DNA from 2 places in the Heyndrickxia faecalis genome. Region 1 is predicted to be linked to the other one. Evidence: riboswitches for the same ligand, from Rfam matches in the RefSeq annotation. Region 1 holds a riboswitch; the other holds the start of a gene.
The links. A riboswitch is a leader RNA that binds a small molecule or an ion and turns the genes downstream of it on or off. The one in region 1 is predicted to bind cyclic di-GMP.
Positions count from the first base shown of each region.

Region 2: another riboswitch for cyclic di-GMP. It lies ahead of ABR335_RS03830 (hypothetical protein); the one in region 1 lies ahead of ABR335_RS15760 (GGDEF domain-containing protein).

Region 1 is NZ_CP158453.1:3,311,337-3,319,325, forward strand. It holds gene ABR335_RS15745 (NERD domain-containing protein) at 240-1,133, opposite strand; gene ABR335_RS15750 (DMT family transporter) at 1,355-2,284, shown strand; gene ABR335_RS15755 (hypothetical protein) at 2,407-2,631, shown strand; gene ABR335_RS15760 (GGDEF domain-containing protein) at 2,923-3,963, opposite strand; cyclic di-GMP riboswitch class I at 4,042-4,127, opposite strand; gene ABR335_RS15765 (long-chain-fatty-acid--CoA ligase) at 4,382-5,974, opposite strand; gene ABR335_RS15770 (glycerol dehydrogenase) at 6,207-7,310, shown strand; gene ABR335_RS15775 (YbaK/EbsC family protein) at 7,989-7,989, opposite strand, start outside.
Region 2 is NZ_CP158453.1:834,630-842,618, reverse strand. It holds gene ABR335_RS03855 (tRNA dihydrouridine synthase) at 1-711, opposite strand, end outside; gene ABR335_RS03850 (S4 domain-containing protein) at 940-1,251, shown strand; gene mutM (DNA-formamidopyrimidine glycosylase) at 1,295-2,098, opposite strand; gene ABR335_RS03840 (methyl-accepting chemotaxis protein) at 2,457-3,716, opposite strand; gene ABR335_RS03835 (3-oxoacyl-[acyl-carrier-protein] synthase III C-terminal domain-containing protein) at 3,754-4,752, opposite strand; gene ABR335_RS03830 (hypothetical protein) at 4,779-5,138, opposite strand; cyclic di-GMP riboswitch class I at 5,238-5,322, opposite strand; gene ABR335_RS03825 (replication-associated recombination protein A) at 5,967-7,295, shown strand.

The DNA of each region.
Region 1 (7,989 bases):
TGTTTGAGCCTCGCAATCAGCGTTAACGTTTTTTCAATAGCTTATGTTACCCGCCAATTTCTATACAGTCGCCAAATGGGCAGTGAGGGAATGTATAGATTTGGGCCTTTTTACTTGTACGCCAGGTCCAGTTTGCTTCCCCGGTGGCGATTGGCGGATCAAAGCAAGGGCTGTGCACACATCGTTCTGGTTGGAGACTTTTTCCGATTGCGCCCTCCAGCTAAAATCGCACTGGTGTACTAATGCGCTGCCTCGCGCACGATTTTTGCCGCTGTTTGCGCATCCACGCGCAAAAATGAACAAAGTGCCTCATCCGGCGCATCCTGGCCAAAAAGCAAATAGAACTCTTCTATCGCTTTACGGTGCGCATCTTTACTGGTATGGCCGCAAACCTGGCAGTGCCACATGCCATTATTAAAATCCATTTCGAAACGGCGGCACACCGGGCACCCGACCCCCGTATACCATTCGCTTTGGTCAACCGGCCACGGAAAGATCTCCGACTTTTCGTGGCATTCCAGCAAATGCTTGTGCCATTTTTTAAAATGCTTGCTGTCTAGGACCGGCTGGCTGTATGTGTCCTGCATCTTGATAACTTTATAAACAGCCTGGCTTGCCGGGCAGATCTTCAATTCATCTGCTGAATTGGCAACAGGCATTTTCAGCTCGGCCTCCTCATGGCAAAGGACAAGCAAATACTCCAGCGGCAATTCGGGCAAATGCCGCATACGGGCCCATGTACATAAGATTTCTCTTTGTTTTTGCAGGCGCGCAAACGGTTCCGGCCAGCCTTTTTCCTTCCCGCCTTTTTGCTGGATAAGCTGGGAAAAAGCCGGATCCGGAAAAATCACGCCGGATAAATGGGTGTAGCCTATAATCAAAACAAAATTCCGTGTGAGAATTAACCCGTCCAGGCATGTATTTGCAATGGGCAGTGCATGGTAAACATGGAATTGGTCAGACGGAAGAATCTCCAAAAAACGGTCTGCCCGCTTCTCCCTTTTATATTTCACCCTCCACTTTTTTACATCCCCCGCAATCTGCCCATACAGCGGATGCCTTTTGGGCAGCCTCCCCAGCAACGCCTCTCCCGCTCGGATTTGCGCGGGATATTCCCGCTGTTTTACAATCACGTCCAACTTCCCCTTTTTCATGATTTTTTTTATTTTATTCGCTGCGTGGGAGGAAATATGTTAAAATTAAGAATATTATAGTGGGAGGTGCTGTTTGTGCGTCTGTATCTTGATCTGTTTGAAAATGACCAGCCTGTTCGTTCCTGATGCGGGGGACGAACAGCCGCTTCGAAACCCCCGTCTGGCTGTTAGATAAAAAATAAAGACGGAGGTTGATGACTGTGAAAAACAAATGGGCAGGTGCACTTTGCCTCGCACTTGCATCCGGCATCTGGGGCGGGATGTATGTGGTCAGTAAATATGTCTTAAACTTCGTACCGCCGCTTACGCTTTTATGGCTGCGGTATATGATCGGTTTTGCCGCACTGTACGCGATATTGCATGCCGGCAGAAAGAAAAAGGAAAAGGTAAGCCTTACAAAAAAAGACTGGCTGCTGCTCGCCTGGATCGGGTTTATCGGCTATTTTGCATCCGTTGCCATGCAGTTTATCGGGACGCAAAAAGCGGACGCCCATACCGGCGCGATCATTACATCCGCTTCTCCGGTTTTTATCGTGATATTCGCGCGCTTCATTTTAAAAGAAAAATTGACCGCGCGCAAAATACTGGCGCTGATTACCGCATCCGCGGGCGTTGTCATCGTGATCGGCTGGGACATTCACGTGCAAACCTACTTTTGGGGCAGCCTGATTCTGGCTGGAGCGATGATTACATGGGCACTTCTGTCCGTTTATGTAAAAGTGGCTTCCTGGAAAATGGATTCGTTAACCATTACAACATATGCCATTTTGTTCGGGCTGCTGTTTACAACGCCTTTTGCCGCCCGCGAAGCCATGATGGCCTGGCCTGTATCATCGGGCGGTTTTTGGGGGATGGCAGGTATTTTGTATCTCGGCGTCATCTCTACAGCCGGCGCTTTCTTTCTGTGGAACAAAGGGCTTGAAATGGTAGAAGCCGGCAGCGGGTCACTGTTTATGTTTTTGCAGCCTGTCACTGGCTCTTTTCTCGGTTGGCTTTTGCTCCATGAAAGCCTGAACGGCCGCTTCTTTCTCGGCGGCGCCCTGATTCTGGCCGCGATTGCCATTTCGTTGCTCCCGGAAAGGATGCGCCTCGTACGTCGGATGGAAGCGTCAAAAAATATATCGGATTAAAATAGCATCAAGGCAAGGCCTGTCGCACCGGTCTTGCTTTTTTGTTTCTTTTTTTGCGAATTTGCAGGAATTTTTGCCGCTTTTATCGAAAAGGGAATAAAAAGGTTCCGGGAGGCAGAACAATGGATCGGTACAGTTGCTTGGCATATCTTTTGTTTCAAACGGATGATAACACGGTAAAAGAAGCGGCAATCCGCCTCGTACAGGGCAGCCTTACGCTCAAAGAGGCAAAAAACGACAGCACGCTCAAGCCGTATCTGGAAGACTGTGAAAAACGGCTGAACATACAGCCGCCGGATGCCGAGCAGGTTTATGCATTTATGGAAAATTATATATACGCCGTATAAAAAGCATCTGGCAGGGCAAACCGGGGAACTTCTAAATGGCAGTCCCCGCTTAGGCTCCGCAAGCGGAAGTGTGCCGCCGCAAACGTATGCCCTGCCTCGCGTAGTGATTTTGCAAATTTTGAGGTTCGTCCGCGGTTATAGGCACTCTCCATGCCAAATCGCATACCCCAGTTTATGAGCAGCAAGTCTGTTAATTAAATGGACTACCGCTGTCATACGTTTTTTTGATCGCAAACCCGCCAGCTAAAATGTTCGCCACATGCAATGAAGAAAATCCGCTCTCCCCCTGCCTTACAACACCGTAATCCGGTTTCTGCCCTGACCCTTCGACTTGTATAGCCCTTCGTCCACCCGCCTTACAATGGTTTCTGCTGTATCCCCCGGTGTATATGCAGTCACACCGAAACTTGCGGACAGCTTTCCCGCATGCCCAAATGAATGGCGGCTAATGCTTGCTTTCAAATATTCCGCCAGTTCCTCTGCCTGGGGCAATTCATCCTTTGTAATGATGATGAATTCTTCACCGCCCCAGCGTCCGATGTAATCATTCGCTGAAATCACCCGGGAGGAAAGACGGACAAATTCCTTCAGCACCTCATCTCCTGTCTGGTGCCCGAACTGGTCATTCACCTGTTTAAAATAGTCGATATCGAAAAAAATCACGGAAAATGATGTGCCGGTTTTGTCCGCGTGTTTAACCGCAGCATCCAGCCATGCCTGCACCTGGCGCCGGTTGGCAATCCCGGTCAACATGTCCGAATAAGCCTTTTTCTTTTCCTCTTCCAATTCTCTAAATACTTTTAAGAGATAATGAGAAATGCAAAAGATGGCGATATAGACGAGATTGGCAAGGTAAAAGATCAGCATGGATATTTTATAGTCAAAGGAAAAATGGCGGAACCGCGGCATTCCGATCAGAAGCGTAGTCACGAACAAAGCGAGCGAATAAATGATCCCGTTCCGCTTTTTCAACGTGATAAAAATATAGAGAAATAGAAGTGGGCTCCAAATGATCGAAATTCCGATGGCTCCCTCTTTTCCCGGAACCATGTATTGAAAAACACAGTCCATCACGATGGCAAGATAATAAACCGTGAGGATCACGAGATTCACATAGTCAAACAAGCGGAAATAACGCTTGAAAACCATGCAGATGAGAAACAGAGCGTTCCAGGCAATCAGGATCCGCGTCGTGGCGAGATAAAATAAAGCTGTACGGGTGCCTGTGTGAGGGACCAAATTGTAAATCGCAAGGGCAGCGATCAAAAGCAGGCTGATCCAAAGATAAAGGATTCTTTTAAAATCTTCCAATGTCTCGATTTTCCTGCCCATTTCCGCCCCGCCTTTCTGATCAATCTCCGGGGAACTTGCAAACGAAAACAAAGGCCAAACTTCGGCTTTTCACTGCGCATTAGCAACTGGCTGGCATGGTTAGAAAACCGGTAGCCCCTGTAGTTTTGCGTCTCCATTTTTCAATGGATTTGCCCCTTTGATATAGGTCTTTTATCCTATTATACTGTATTTCTGTCCAAAAGAAACCATCAGTCAAAGGATAAGAAAGGGCAATTCGGTTAAAATTTGCCGTCTGCAGCTGCCGGAAACGTTTATGGCGGTTCCGCCAACGCCCCCGCCTCATCGCTGAAGAAGGGGCATGGATGCGGCATGCTTTCCGCTGTTTTACGCCGAAATGGCACGCGCTGTCCTGTGCTTTTCAGCGGCCTTGCGTTTTGCCGGATCTGTTTCCGGCATGTTAATTTACGAACCGCTCTGTTTTTCCGAGCTTTTCCCAGTATTCGTTACGCAGGCGGACTTTCTGGATTTTCCCGGATGCCGTTTTCGGCAGTTCCTCCACAAATGTCACACCCGTCACGGCTTTGAAATGGGCAAGCCTTTCCCTTGAAAAACGGATGATATCTTCTTCAGTGGCGGCCGCATCTGCCTTCAGGACGACAAATGCATGCGGGGTCTCTCCCCATTTTTCATGCGGAACCGCAATCACCGCCGCTTCAAGGATATCCGGATGTTCATACAGCACCCCTTCCACTTCAATAGAGGATATATTCTCACCGCCGCTGATAATAATGTCTTTTTTACGGTCGACGATATCGATATAGCCGTATTCATCAACGGTCGCCATATCCCCTGTATAGAGCCGCCCGTTCCGGATCGTTTTCATCGTTTCTTCCGGGTTTTTCCAGTATCCGTGCATAACGCCATGCCCTCTTACCGTGACCTCGCCGATTTCTTTTCCGTCATGGGCCACTTCTTCGTCGTTTTCCCGTAAAACCCGGACATCACTGCCGATCATCGGAAACCCGGCTTTCGCCCGCAACCGCAATTGTTTATCATGATCCAGCCCGCCAAGCTGCGAACGGATGACAGACACAAGGGTGAGCGGTGTGGACTCCGTCATGCCGTACACCTGGATGAATTCCCAGCCAAGCTCTTTTTCCACCCGTTCTACAAATGCAGGCGGCGGCGCAGCTCCGGCGATGACAACACGCACATCCTGTTCAATGGCGGGATGGTGTTCCGCATTGTACTGCAACAGGCTGTTCAGCACAGTCGGCGCCATATGCACCACCGTTACATGATGCCTGATGATTTCCGTGAAAATGGCTTCCGCCGACGGTTTGCGGAGGCATACATGGGCCGCCCCGTTTGCTGTATAGTAAAACGGCGAACCCCATCCGTTTACATGGAACATCGGGAGCACATGCAGATAGACATCGCGGTCCGTAACGCGCAAATGGTGCATCGCGCTTAATGCATGCAAATAATTATTGCGGTGGGTAAGCATCACGCCCTTAGGATTTCCGGTCGTCCCGCTCGTATAAAGCAGGCTGCACACATCGTTTTCATCGAGGCCGGCACGCGGGAACGGATCCGGCGGAAATCTGTCCAGCCAGCGGTCATAATCAATTTCAGCACAGTCATCCTCTTTATAGTGGATAATAATTTGCTCCACCGTTTCAAGCTCATCCTTTACCGGCTCGATCAAATGGTACATCTCCTGGTCCACAAACAATACTTTCGATCCGCTGTGATTTAAAATAAACCGGTAGTCTTCCGGGGTCAGCCGGATATTCAGCGGCACCATCACCGCCCCCAGCTGGAAAATCCCGTAAAAGCCTTCCAGCATTTCCACTGTATTCGGCGCGAGATAGGCCACCCGATCCCCTTTTTCAATGCCAAGATTTTTTAACCCGTACGACAGCCGGTTCACCCTTCCGTTCAGCTCCCGGTATGTAAACGCCCGGTCCCCGCAATACACCGCTGTTTTCCCGCCGTACAAAAGCACCGCGCGATCCAGAAATTCCGTCAACACCAATGGCACGTTCATGGACTCCCCTCCCATTTTCATTTTCTCCCTGTTTCCCCTTGCTGTTTAAAAACCAGCACTGTTGTATAACAATATTATAAAATTTTTTGAACGCGTTTTCAATCATCATATTTATTTGTTTTTTTATAACATCGGATGATCTTATTTTCACATCTTTTACCTTGGTTTCCGCTTACATTTTTAATATAATGAGAGTGTAGAAAGAAAAAAATTTTAGGAGGCAGTACATGTTATGAAAATTCCTGTAAAATCCGTTACATCGCCGAAAAAGTTTATCGTAGGGAACGGCCTGCTTGCCAATTTATATGCGTACATAAAAGATTTGGGCGACAATGCCTATGTGATTTGTGACGAATTCATCCTCGGCCGCGCAAAAGAAGAAGCCGGAAAATCTGTCCGGGAAGGCGGCGGGAAAGCAACTTTCGAACAGTTCAATTATCAAACCACCCAGGAAGAAGTAGACCGTAACCGCCGGCTTGCACGTGAAGCAGGCGCCAATGTCATTGTCGGCATCGGCGGCGGAAAAACGCTTGATACCGCAAAAGCAACCGCTTATTATGAAAAACTTCCGGTTGTCATTTTTCCGACGATTGCCTCCACTGACGCACCGTGCACGGCCCTTGCCGTTCTTTACAAAGAAGACGGCGCTTTTGACCGTTACTTGTTCCTGCCGAGCAATCCGGATGTCGTGCTCGCAGACACGGAAATTTTAGCTGCAGCACCGGTCCGCTTTTTCGCCGCCGGGATCGGGGACGCGCTTGCCACTTATTTTGAAGCGCGCGCCTGCTACGCGGCAAACGGCGACAACCTTGTTTTAATGAAGCCATCCCTCACCGGCCTGGCCATTGCCCGCACTTGCTACGAAACGATTCTCGAAAACGGCGTAAAAGCAGTGGAAGCCGTGAAAAACAAAGTGCCAACCCGGGCGGTGCAGGATACCATTGAAGCGACCATCTATTTGAGCGGTGTCGGTGCGGAATCCGGCGGTCTTGCCGCAGCACACGCCATCCATAACGGCATGACAGCTGTCCCTGCCCTCCATCGTGCACAGCACGGCGAAAAAGTGACATTTGGCCTGCTCGCACAGCTCGTTCTTGAAAATGCACCGAAAGAAGAGCTTGAAACGGTAATCCGCTTTATCAAAGCAGTTGGCCTGCCGCTGACACTGAAGGACCTCGGCGTTGAAGAATTTGTAGAAGCCGAATGGCGGAAAGTGGCGGAAGATGCCTGTGCCGAGGATGACACAATGGGCAACGAACCATTCCCGGTTACGCCTGAAGATGTGTACAATGCCATTGTTGCCGCCAATGCCATTGCCGAAAAGTACCATGATTAAATCAAAGCAGCATATGTGAATCCATCACAAAAACGACGGGAAAACACGATCGTGTATCCCGCCGTTTTTGTCTATATCATATGAACTTAAGTTAGGACTTGCCGAACAAATCCAATTCTGCGTTTGTGCCCAATTTGTTAGTAATCTCTAGAAAAATTCATCTTTGAAAATGCGATTCTGTCTTCTCTATATATTGAATCCGCTATCAAGCTTTATTCACATAGAGTACGTCTACGTTAAGGAAGCACGGAAAATTGAAGGTCTTTCTTCACATAGAACGCGTCTACGTTAAGATAGCACGAAAAAAGACGACCTTCCTTCACATAGGGCGCGTCTACGTTAAGATAGCATGAAAAATTGACGGCCTTTCTTAACATAGAGCCCATCTACGTTAAGATAGCACGGAAAATCGAAGACCTTCCTTGACATAGGGCGCGTCTATGTTAAGAAAGCGTGGAAAAATGAAGGTCTTTCTTCACTAGGGCGCGTTTCAAGTGCAAACTTTTTTCTGCATTTTTTATAAAACCCTTACATTAAATTTATGCCAAAGCTGTCAGCATCCTTGCCAAATCTAGGAATTTTGCTTATTCAGGAAGCCCTAATTATATATCATGCATTTTCCGGCGCGTACCCGGGGCCCCTTTCCATTTCAAAAGCAGGTCTGAAGCGACACGTAGAT
Region 2 (7,989 bases), 1.0 Mb from region 1:
GCGCCCGATCATAATCCCATCGACACCGTACTGGCGTGCAAGCTTCAGGCCGGTTTGACGGTCAGGGATATCCCCATTAATGGTCAAAAGGGTATCCGGTGCCACCTCATCACGCAGTTTTTTGATCTCCGGAATGAGTTCCCAATGGGCGTCCACTTTGCTCATTTCCTTTCTTGTACGCAAATGGATGGAAAGGTTCACGATGTCCTGTTTCAATATGTGCGTAAGCCAGTCCCGCCATTCATCCACATACGTGTAACCAAGCCTCGTCTTTACACTCACAGGTAATCCGCCTGCTTTTGCGGCTTGGATAAGTTCAGCAGCAACATCCGGACGGCGGATCAGACCGCTTCCCTTCCCCTTTGTTGCCACATTCGGCACAGGGCAACCCATATTGATATCAACACCGCTGAACCCAAGTTTTGCCATGCCCATACTCATTTGCCGGAAATATTCGGGCTTGTCCCCCCATATATGGGCCACAATCGGCTGCTCATCCGCCGTAAACGCCAAGCGGCCGCGCACACTTTGGTTCCCCTCGGGGTGGCAATAACTTTCCGTGTTTGTAAACTCTGTAAAAAACACATCCGGCCTGCCCGCTTTACTTACAACATGGCGAAAAACAACATCTGTCACATCTTCCATTGGTGCCAGTATAAAAAATGGCCGTGGTAAATCACGCCAAAAATTTTCTTTCATGATAAAAATCATAACCTCCCCTATCTGGATACCAAGCCAACACAAAATAAATAAGCAAAAAATATTTCAGCCTCTTTTACACTTATAACATGGTTCGGTACTTTTGATCAAACTATACTATTTCTTAACCTTGTCACAGATTTAGCACTGGCAAAAAAAATAAAAATCGCACACGACGTTGAAGTGGGCCTACTGCATCCCCGCGATGCCAAAATGCTGCTGGCCAGGACGATTGTCCGCATGTACCACGGAGAAGCTGTGGCAATCCAGGCAGAAGAAAACTTCAAAAATGTTTTTCAACAAGGAGCATTGCCTGCCCATATCCCGGTCATGCTATGGGACGGAGATAAAACAATAAACATCATTGATCTACTCGTACAATTGAAGCTGCAGCCATCAAAAAGTGAAGCCAGAAAAATGACTCAAAACGGCGGCATCCGGATAAATGGAGAAAAAGTAAAGGATATCCACGATGCTGTTCATGTAACAGACGGACTCATCATACAAGTAGGAAAGCGGAAATTTATAAAATTGCAGGCCGGGGAAGTCTGAAAGGCAGCTGGGAAAATGAAGTGCGGCAGGGGCAGATCCGTTTTCAATACTGACAACGTGGACAAAAATAAGTCTTATGTGAAGAAATTTCTTCTTTCCTAATAGGGGAGCTGCATCGCGGGCATGGCTCATTTTCTCTGCCGTGAACGTACATTTGATAGCGTCCCGTTTTGCCATCTCCCACGTGCAGCGGATGTTCCATATAACCTCCCTGCTCAATCCCTTTATGAAGGATAAACCGGATCGACTCATACAAACGGGCGAGTTGCTGATTGTCAAGATGACCTGCTTTTTGATCCGGCCGCAACTGCGCGTGCCATAGCATTTCATCGGAATACCGGTTTCCAATCCCGGCCAGCACTTCTTGATTGGTTAGTACTGTTTTAAGAATGCCTCTTCTTTGTTGCATCCGTTGTTGAAAAGCAGCTAATGTAAAATGGGGATCAAGCAGTTCGGGGCCGATTTTTTCAAACGCCGTCTGAACCGCTTCCGGTGTTAATAGATGCAGGTATCCTAAACGAAAACCAATGAAAAACAAGTGCCGGTCTCCAAAAGAAAGTTGGACTTGTATTGTCCGGTCCGGTTTGTCTTCCTCTTTGCCAAAAAACATCCATCCGCCGAGCATTAGATGCAGAAGCAGGCACGAACCATTTTCGAGCTGAAAAATTAAATACTTTGCGCGTCTTGAAATCGATTTGATCTTCTGATTGGCCACTGCCTTTATAAACTTGCCGGCAGGTATATTTATCGATTTTTCCCGCTGAATCATGGCATTTGTAATGGTCCGGCCGCCAATCAATGACGCCAGCCATGTTTTATAGGTCTCCATTTCCGGCAATTCAGGCATCACGTTTCCCCCATTCATGCGAACTGTATTAAACAGTTTTCCCGAATGGCGGGGATTCATGAATCAGGTTTGGCTGTCCTGCCCTTTGGTAATGTGCGGGGATGCAATGAACCGGGGATTTCGGAATTAAAATTTGTAGCATACATAAAATGAACTAAACATTGCTACTTTGTTGCCGGCTGCAAAAAGGAATCATCATGCAAATGGATGACCTTGTCTCAGTGCAAAAACTTAAGTTCATTTTATATAGCAAAAACAAGGGCAGTGTTTAACGATAAACAGCATGGGGACAAACCGGAATTTTCCTGTTTATCCTCGTGCTGCAGCATGACTTCTTTCATAAGCTGAAACTTGCTATTTATAAACTAAACTTCTGGAGAGACTCATTTATTTTATGGGCTAATTGATGCTGGTGGTCTACCATTTCTGCCGTTTCTTTCATTGCCAGTGACACTTCGGAAATATTAAATGACATTTCCTCCGTACCCGCAGCGGATTGCTGGCTTGTGGAAGATACATGTTGTATCGCCTTGTTGACTTCCTCAATTGCGTTTGCCATGTCATTCGAAGCCTGGGCGATTTCAAGCGACATACGGTCTAAAAATTCCGCATCGTGTTCATACTGTTCCCCTATACGGACCATTTTTTCATAATCGGGATTCACTTTAGTGTCTACATAGTCCAGAATTTCTTTTGAATGATGAATAAGGTTTGAAAAGGCTTGCTGGACCTGGCTAGTGACCACCCGGATATTTTCAACCGATTGGGTGGATTGTTCAGCCAGCTTTCTGATTTCTTGAGCGACTACTGAGAAACCTTTTCCTGCTTCCCCTGCCCTTGCCGCTTCGATCGATGCATTTAAGGCAAGGAGATTGGTCTGATTCGCAATGTCTCCAATCGTATCAGCCAACATTTTGATTTCCTCGACGATTTTCGCTTGTTGAATGGATTTCAAAATATTTTCCGCTTTTTCCGTATAGATTTGATTGGAAGAGCCTGCAGACTCAGTTGCTTCCTCTCTTACTTTTGTCCCGCGTTTCTTAATTTCCTGCGCGATGTTTTTTCCTTCATTTGCTTTTTCTGCTAATTTCTTCGTTGAACTTTCAATTTGTTCAGCAGATGCGCCAATTTGCTGCGTACTTGCACTTAGTTCCATTGCGCCATGTTCCATCTCATTTATCGTTTCTTTCACATCTTCCATCACATAAAACAGTTCCGTCATGGTTGCCGATAATTCATCTGAATTGGAATCTACACGCTCTATTCCTTTTTTTAAATCTCCAACCAGATTTCGCATATTGCTTGTTGCATTATTTAAGAAGTTAGAGATCGTGCCAAATTCATCTGCACCTAAAATTTCCAGCGATTCAGCCAGGTTTCCCGACTCCAGGCTGGAAGCGTATTGCTTCATTTTTAATAACTTCCCGGTTAACCGGAAAGATGACCATAAACCTACACCAAGATAAAGGATTGCGGCAACAGACACAAACCAAATGGTTAAGTATTGGGGGATGATGAACATGCTGCCAACCAACAAAATGCCAATGAGAATATAAGGCAGGATAACGGTTTTGATTTGGCCCATTGTAATGGCTTTGGACAATTTTTTAATTCCCATGGTACGGCTCCCTTCATTTGAAACAGATTCAATACATTTAATGTTTATACAACATGGCACAAGCAGAAGTTCCCGCACCAACCGACCAAAATATGGCATAGCTGCCCCTCGTTATCCGGCCGGTGCTTACAGCTCGTTCAAAAGCCATAAACGGGCTAGCGGCTCCTGTATAGCCATATTCCGTGCCCACAATTGGGAACTTGCTTATGTCTTCTTTGAAGATTTCCTGGATTTTGTATATATTTTTCCGTGACAATTGGGAAAAGCAAAAAGCCTGAATATCCTTCGCGGTTAAATGATTCCGGCTGAGCAATTTTTCAACAAGCGCGGCAGTAGACAGAAAAGCATTGTCATTGTTTACATTCTCCCATTTTATTTTTCTATTCTTTTGTTCGGCTTTTCCCTCAACCAGTTGGGATACGCCACAAGCCGGAAAAGTAATTTTATCAATTGATTCTGTGTTCACTTGATAGGCTGAGTCGATAAACCCTGTTTTAACATGATGGCTTTTTTCCAGCAATACTGCAGCGGCCCCGTCTCCGAAACTGGCATATGTAACCGCATCCCCCTCGTTTGCAAAGCGGTGCATTTGCTCGGAGCCCACGACAAGCGCACGCTTGATATGCGGATTTGCGAGCATATTGCGGCTTACTTGATCCACTGCTACCACCATTCCGACACATGCCGCATTCATATCATAAACAACAGCTTCTTCTTTTCCGCCCAAAGATTGATGAATGGCAACCGCATTCGGTGGCCAAAAGTATTCAGGTGTCCCTGATACAAATACAATCATATCGAGATCCCGGCCGGCCAACCCGCTTTTTTCCAGCACTTTCTTTGATGCTTCCACCGCCATTGTTAAAGTGGTTTCAGTTTTATAATCTGCTATGTATCTGTTTTCTCTGCCAAGCGCTTGCAAAAGTCTTGTAATATCTTTTCCTTGCTGGCGAAAATGGGCCAGGTAATAATCGTTATGGCGCACCTTTTCAGGATGATAGACAGAGACTTCTCTTATTGTCACACTCGAATCCATTTTTACTTAACTCCTTCAAGCTGTTTTTAACGTGAAAGTTCCAATCCCGCTTGTAAACTATTGATAAATTCACCCGTAAAATTCACTTTTTTCGCGATTCTCTTCAGCTGTAAACGCGGCGTCACCCTTTTCGGTGTAATCATCAGGATTTTTTTAAATCCTAAACTCATATACAACGCATAGCTCTTTTCAAGCACCGGCAAAATTTCAGGCTTAAATGTCCTTAAATCGGATGAATCCACAATTAACGAATAATTTTTCACATCTATTTTTGAAACTTCTTTTTTTAAATCGTCTACAAACGTAGATGCCTTTTCTGTTGCGGCAAATCCGCCTAATGTAATGATAAAAGCTTTATGACTGTTATCTGCTTGAAACTGTGCCATCTTTGCTTCCTCCTACTTATTAAATGAAGTTCTTCACATTTGATATCAGCACAACGAAAAAAGGACTAATCCCCTACCGATTAGCCCTTTTTATGTAAAATCGGTAACTGGCTGACATGGTCGTCTGACTTTAGTCCCTTTAGCTTTGCGTCTTCACCTTTCGATGAATTTGCCTTTTTCAATTTTTATTGGAATTTTGCCGGAAAGCATGGAAACCCTGCCAAGTATTTCCACAGCCTTTAACATTATATAAATATATTATCCGGTATGTCAATAGAATCATTTTTTGGTCTTCAGGTAGCATAATTGATGCATTTTTCAAAAAATCGAACGAACTGGCTTTCCTTTTTTTAAAATAGTGGATAACTTCAAATGAGATTCCTATGACAGGGTCGTTTTCCAAGCAGACAAAATCTCGGAAGGTATCATTCTTTCCCAAAACTGCAGAAAGAAGTAGCCCGCTAAAATTTGTAGTTTCGACGCATATTTGATTTTTGAGATAGAGGTGATATCATTCATCTTAAAGATGTGGTTGGCTTTTTTGCTGCTCGGGGCACATCTTTTTCTTTTAAGCTTCTGTTTTACTTTCGTCATTCAGGTCTATACCAATAATAAAACGGTATGCCTTTTCAATTTGGTGAATATTATCTGCCTATACTATACCAAGCAAGACGTTACTCAAAACAGCATGAATCAAATTGGCTTGGAACTCGAACAGATCGATACATTTGCGAATCAACGTTATTTTAAATTAGCCTTTGAGTGAGGTATTTTGGTCGGAATTCAAAAGAAGCGTAATGAGAAAATGTTTTACGGGAGGGAAGAACCTTGAGGCAAACTTCTTTATTTGAGAACGACAATGACCAAAACCGTCCCTTGGCCACGCGCGTACGTCCCAAAAATTTAGACGAATTCGTTGGACAAAAGCACCTGATAGGTAAAGGAAAAGTGCTTAGAGAAATGATTGAAAATGACCGTCTTTCTTCCATGATTTTCTGGGGACCCCCCGGCGTAGGCAAGACAACATTGGCGAAAATTATTGCAAATCAAACGCAATCGGAATTTATTAATTTTAGTGCTGTTACCAGTGGGATTAAAGATATTCGAAACGTTATGAAAGAAGCTGAAGAACGCCGGCAATTGGGTGAAAAGACAATTTTGTTTCTCGATGAGATCCACCGATTTAATAAAGCACAGCAAGATGCCTTTTTACCGTATGTAGAGAATGGCAGCATTATCCTTATCGGCGCAACCACTGAAAATCCGTCATTTGAAGTCAATTCGGCCTTATTATCGAGGACGAAAGTGTTTGTCCTTCATAAATTAACGAGTAGTGAAATCGTGGAATTATTAAAACAGGCCATCGTAAATCCCAATGGGTATGGCCTTCAAAAGATTGAAATTGATGATCAAACTTTATTGGCCATTGCAGCATTTTCTGACGGGGACGCCCGTACTGCGTTGAACACGCTGGAAATGGCTGTTTTAAATGGGCATAAGCAGGGGGATACCATCATCATCAGGAAAGAAGACCTTTCCCAAATGATCAACAGAAAATCATTATTGTACGACAAAAATGGTGAGGAACATTATAATATTATTTCCGCCTTGCATAAGTCGATGCGAAATAGTGATGTGAATGCAGCGATCTATTGGTTATCACGGATGTTGGAAGCCGGGGAAGATCCGCTGTTTATTGCGCGAAGATTGGTCAGATTTGCAAGTGAAGATATCGGTTTAGCCGACAATCGGGCTTTAGAAATTGCGGTATCTGTTTTTCAAGCATGTCAATTTATTGGTATGCCTGAATGTAATGTACACTTAACCCAAGCTGTCATTTACCTTTCACTGGCACCAAAATCTAATTCAGCATATTTAGCTTATATGAGCGCAAAGAAAGATGCACTGAACTCAATGAATGAACCCGTTCCCCTCCATTTACGCAATGCACCTACCAAATTGATGAAAGATTTAAATTACGGAAAAGGATACAAATACGCGCATGATACAGAAGAAAAATTAACAACGATGCAGACGATGCCGGATTCGTTAGCAGGCCACGAGTATTACCATCCGACAAATCAAGGTTCGGAGGCCAGATTCAAACAAAGACTTGAAGAAATCTCAGAATGGCATAAAAGGAACCGTAAATCGTAGTGCGACGAATGATGTTCGATCGTAAAAAACCATTGTGAGGTAATCTTTATGATTTGGATGTTGAATGTTTTTGCCATCCTGTCCGCCGTTATGCCTAATGTCGCTTTTCGGAAATTATCGCGTTTCGACATACTCCGGAAAGGGGCAGATACCCTTCATTTGGATCTTCTGATTAGATTACTGGTATACAATTTACTCGAAATCTTTATTGGCAAAATGAAAAGCATCCGCTCATTTGGATGCTTACTTTTTTAAAATATTCAAATTGCTTATATATCTATCATTTTATCCAAAGTGAAAGGAAACCCATATCCTTTCGTGGTGTTTTGTTGGATATTCAAGCAACATTTTCACTTAAATGATGTTCAGCAACCATAATGAGTAAGAAGACCTTCATATCGTTTCCCGTTACGATTGATAGGGTTGCTTGATTATTCGAATTTCAAATTAACCCTCCCCCTTAATATAAGTGGGGGATCTTCGCGAGTACCACTACGTTTAGAAAGTGTGTAGCAGCTTCTATTGTCTTCTTTACAGAGCAGCCTGTCATTACCTTTTCTGCCTGTCCCAGTATTTTTTTCGGGCCCACACAACTAATAACCCAGCAGCCACGACAAGCAAAGAAACATCCACTATTTTTTCCATCATACTATTGGCCCCCTATACTACCCCTTCCAGTCTAATTCCCAGTTTA